2 regions of the Bordetella petrii genome follow, and region 2 is predicted to be linked to the other one. Evidence: predicted binding sites of a transcription regulator. Region 2 holds the regulator's gene; the other holds the start of a gene.

Region 1 (2,400 bases), 2.6 Mb from region 2:
GCGCAGTTGACCGTGACCACGCCCACGGAGCCGGTCTGTTCGGCCGAGCCGAACAGACCGTTGCCGCGCTTGAGCAGTTCGCGCAGGTCGAGCTGCAGCCGGCAGCACATCGAGCGCACCATGTGAGGCTCGAGATCGGAGTTCAGGAAGTTCTGGAAGTACGGCAGGCCGTACTTGGCGGTCATGTCGAACAGCAGTTCGGTGTTGGGGTGATTCCAGTCGAAGTCGGCCGTGATGTTGTAGGTGGGAATGGGGAACGTGAACACCCGGCCCTTGGCATCGCCCGCCATCATGACTTCGATGTAGGCGCGGTTGATCATGTCCATTTCGGCCTGCAGCTCGCCGTAGCTGAACGGCATTTCGCGGCCGCCGATATAAGGAATCTGCTCGCGCAGGTCGGCCGGGCAGGTGAGGTCGAACGTGAGATTGGTGAAGGGCGTCTGCGTGCCCCAGCGGCTGGGCACGTTGAGGTTGTAGATGAGTTCCTGCATGGCCTGCTTGACCTCGGCGTACGACATATTGTCGCAACGCACGAACGGCGCCATGTAGGTGTCGAACGAGCTGAACGCCTGGGCGCCGGCCCATTCGTTTTGCAGGGTGCCCAGGAAGTTGACGATCTGGCCGATGGCGGCGGACATATGGCGCGGCGGCGTGGCTTCGACCTTGCCCGGGATGCCGTTGAAGCCCTCGGTGAGCAATTGACGCAGCGACCAGCCGGCGCAGTAGCCGCTGAGCATGTCGAGATCGTGGATGTGGATGTCGCCGTCGCGGTGCGCCTTGCCCGCGGCAGGGCTATAGACGTGCGACAGCCAGTAGTTGGCGGTGACCTTGCCGGCCACGTTCAGGATCAGGCCGCCCAGGCTGTAGCCCTGGTTGGCGTTGGCGTTGACGCGCCAGTCGCGCTGGTCGAGGTATTCTTCCATGGAGCTTTCGACGTCGACCAGCGTATGCTGCAACGAGCGCAGGCGGGCGTGGCGTTCGCGGTACACGATATAGGCGCGCGCCGTGTGCCAGCAGCCGGCTTCGACCAGGGCTTCTTCGACCAGGTTCTGGATGGTTTCGATGCCTGGGCAAAGGTGCCCGGCAAGGCGCGCGACCACGCGCGCGCCCAGTATTTCGGCGGCTGCGGCGTCGACTTCGCCGGTGGCCTGGCCGGCGGCGGCAATGGCATGGACGATCTTGGCGCCGTCGAAGGCGACGACCCGGCCGTCGCGCTTGAGGATTTGTTCGGGCATCATGGGTGGATACTTCATGTAGTGTTGGTCCGGGTAGGCTACTACTACATGCTGTGGGTAGAAAGCCGATCGCCACCCCCAATGCCGGCTGCTTGATACAGCGCAATCGCTCGGCTCATCTGCGGTTTATTTGCGAATAATCAACATGCTGGCCGGGCCGGCTTTGCATAATCGATTCATGCAATCCCCGCCTTCATTCTCGCGCGACATCCTGGCCCGGCTCGACAAGAACGGCCCTCGCTATACCTCCTATCCCACCGCAGACCGCTACGACACCTGTTTCGGGCCCGACCAGTATCGGCAGGCGCTGTCCTGTCGCGCGCAAGAGGCGGACGCGCGCGGCGCGCTGTCGTTGTACGTGCACATCCCTTTCTGCGAGTCGCTGTGCTACTACTGCGCTTGTAACAAGGTCATCACGCGCCATCACGAGCGCGCGGCGCGCTACCTGGATGCCCTGCAGCGCGAAATGGCTCTGCACAGCGAACTGGTGGGCCGTGGCCAGCCGGTATCGCAACTGCACTTTGGCGGGGGCACGCCCACGTTTCTGTCCGATGCCGAGCTCGACGGCCTGATGGCGGCCCTGCGCAGCCATTTCCACCTGCTGCCCGACGCCGAAATTTCGGTCGAAGTCGATCCGCGCACCGCCACGGCCGAGCGCCTGGCGCATCTGGCCGGCCTGGGTTTCAACCGCCTGAGCCTGGGTGTACAGGATTTCGACCCCGCCGTGCAGCGCGCCGTGCATCGCATACAGTCGTATGAAAGCGTGCGCGACCTGATGCACAGCGCGCGGGAATTGGGCTACGCGTCGGTCAACATGGACCTGATCTACGGCCTGCCCCTGCAAACCGCCGAGTCATTCGCGCGCACGCTGGAACAGGTATGCGGCCTGCGGCCCGACCGCATCGCCCTGTACGGATATGCGCATCTGCCCGAACGCTTCAAGGCGCAGCGGCGCATTCTGCCTGCCGAGCTGCCCGACGGCGAGACGCGCGTGGCCCTGCTGGGCTCGGCCATCGCGCGCTTCCTGGAAGCCGGCTACGACTACATCGGCATGGACCACTTCGCGCTGCACGACGATGCGCTGGCGCAGGCCAAGCGGGCGGGGCGGCTGCATCGCAATTTCCAGGGCTACAGCACCCAGCCCGACCGCGACCTGATCGCGCTG
Region 2 (2,400 bases):
GCCGGCCTCGACGTGCACTTCGTTGAACTCGTGTTCGCCCAGCCAGCGCATCATGGCCGGCAGGTCTACGCGACCGGCTTGCTGGCCCGGCAGGGCCACCACGCGGGCATTGCGCGCGGCCAGCCGGGCCGCCTTGCCCGCATCGGTTCGCGCCGTAAAAATGATGACCTCGGCGCCGTCGAACAGCCTGGCGTCTTCCGGGATGGCGAAGTCGCCGTCCACCACGGCCTTGCGCGGCGCGCGCGGAGTCTCGACGGCGCGCACGTTCAGGCGCGGATTGTCTTTCAGCACGGTGCCCATGCCGGTCAGTACCACGCAGCTGCGGGCGCGCCAGGCATGGCCGTCGGCGCGCGCTGCCTCGCCGGTAATCCATTGCGATACGCCGTTGTGCAGCGCGCTGCGGCCATCCAGCGAGGCGGCCATCTTGACCCAGGCCCAGGGAATGCCGCGGCTCATGCGCGCGACAAAGCCGGCGTTGATTTCCAGGGCCTCGTCCAGGCATACATTGCTGGTGACCGCGATGCCGGCCGCGCGCAGCCGCGCCAGGCCCTGGCCGCGCACCTGCGGGTTGGGATCGCCCATGGCCACCACGACCCGCGCCGGCCCCGCCGCCGCCACGGCATCGGCGCAGGGCGGCGTGCGGCCATAATGGCTGCAAGGCTCCAGGGTGACATACAGGGTGGCGCCCTGCACCGATTCGCCGCGCGCGGCGGCGTCGCGCAAGGCGCAGATCTCGGCATGCGGCCCACCGGGCGGCTGGGTGGCGCCCTCGCCCAGCACCCGGCCATCGCGCACGATCACGCACCCGACACGCGGGTTCGGCGTGGTGGTGTACATGACGGTGCGGGCCAGCGCCAGGGCGCGGCGCATCCAGATGAGGTCGTCGGGGTCGGTCAGGGTGGTCACGCCTGCGATTGTATGCCGGCGCGGCGCGCCTATTTGCGCAGCTTGCCCGGCAGCATGGGGCCCTGCATTTCGCGGATGGCGTCGACGAACTCGCCGATGTCTTCGAAATTCTTGTACACCGAGGCAAAGCGCACGTAGCCGACCTTGTCGAGCTTCTTGAGCTCGGCCATGACTAGCTCGCCGATGCGCTCGGTAGAGACTTCGCGCTGGCCGCTGGCCAGCAGGGTTTCTTCGATGCGGGCGACCACGCTGTCGACCTGGTCGGTGCTGACCGGCCGTTTGCGCAGCGCCAGCGACAGGCTGGCGCGCAGCTTGGCGGTGTCGTAGTCGCTGCGGCTGCCATTGCGCTTGACCACCGAGGGCATGGCCAGCTCGATGCGTTCATAGGTGGTGAAGCGCTTGTCACAGGACAGGCAGCGGCGACGCCGGCGGATGGTGTCGCCTTCTTCGGACACCCGGCTGTCTACCACCTGTGTGTCGGCATTGCCGCAGAATGGGCATTTCATATTGCCGGCCCCCGAGAATAATTTGGCGTATTGTAATGACGCCGGCCCGCAACGCGGAGCCGGCGTGGGGAAAATACGCCAAACGGCAGCCCTGGGGCTGCCGAGCAGGCGCCTTAGCCGCCGTAGACCGGCAGGCGGGCCGTCAGTTCGTTGACGCGCGCGCGTACGGCGGCGATGTTGGCCTCGTCGCGCGGGTTGTCGAGCACGTCGGCGATCAGGTTGGCAGTGAGCTCGGCCTCGGCTTCCTTGAAGCCGCGGGTGGTCATGGCCGGGGTGCCCAGGCGGATGCCACTGGTCACGAAGGGCTTTTCCGGGTCGTTCGGAATGGCGTTCTTGTTGACCGTGATATGCGCCTGGCCCAGCACGGCCTCGGCTTCCTTGCCGGTAATGCCCTTGGGGCGCAGGTCGACCAGCATCACGTGGCTTTCGGTGCGGCCAGACACGATGCGCAGCCCGCGCTTGACCAGGGTTTCGGCCAGCACCTTGGCGTTCTTGGCCACCTGCTGGGCGTACTGCTTGAACTCGGGCGACAGGGCTTCCTGGAAGGCCACGGCCTTGGCGGCAATAACGTGCATGAGCGGGCCACCCTGGATGCCGGGGAAGATGGCCGAATTGATGATTTTTTCGTATTCGGCCTTCATCATGATGACGCCGCCGCGCGGGCCGCGCAGCGACTTGTGCGTGGTGGACGTGACGAAATCAGCGTGCGGCACCGGGTTGGGGTAGGCGCCGCCGGCCACCAGGCCGGCATAGTGGGCAATGTCGACCATCAGCAGCGCGCCGTTATCGTGGGCGATGCGCGCCAGGCGTTCGAAGTCGATGTGCAGGGCGTAGGCCGACGCGCCGGCCACAATGAGCTTGGGCTTGTGTTCTTTAGCCAGTTGCTCAACCTGGGCGTAGTCGAGCACTTCGTTGGCGTCCAGCCCGTACGAAATGAAGTTGTACAGCTTGCCCGAGGCATTGACCGACGCGCCGTGCGTCAGGTGGC

What was found. The regulator NrdR, encoded in region 2, represses ribonucleotide reductase genes. The targets are predictions, from matches to a motif close to CACNANATNTNGTG.
Region 1: the regulator NrdR is predicted to act here: its motif matches at 1,278-1,291, upstream of BPET_RS15635 (ribonucleoside triphosphate reductase).

The regions. Positions count from the first base shown of each region.
Region 1 is NC_010170.1:3,236,828-3,239,227, reverse strand. Features, by position in the region: gene BPET_RS15635 (ribonucleoside triphosphate reductase) at 1-1,238, opposite strand, end outside; gene hemN (oxygen-independent coproporphyrinogen III oxidase) at 1,414-2,400, shown strand, end outside.
Region 2 is NC_010170.1:684,574-686,973, reverse strand. Features, by position in the region: gene ribD (bifunctional diaminohydroxyphosphoribosylaminopyrimidine deaminase/5-amino-6-(5-phosphoribosylamino)uracil reductase RibD) at 1-906, opposite strand, end outside; gene nrdR (transcriptional regulator NrdR) at 936-1,412, opposite strand; gene glyA (serine hydroxymethyltransferase) at 1,526-2,400, opposite strand, start outside.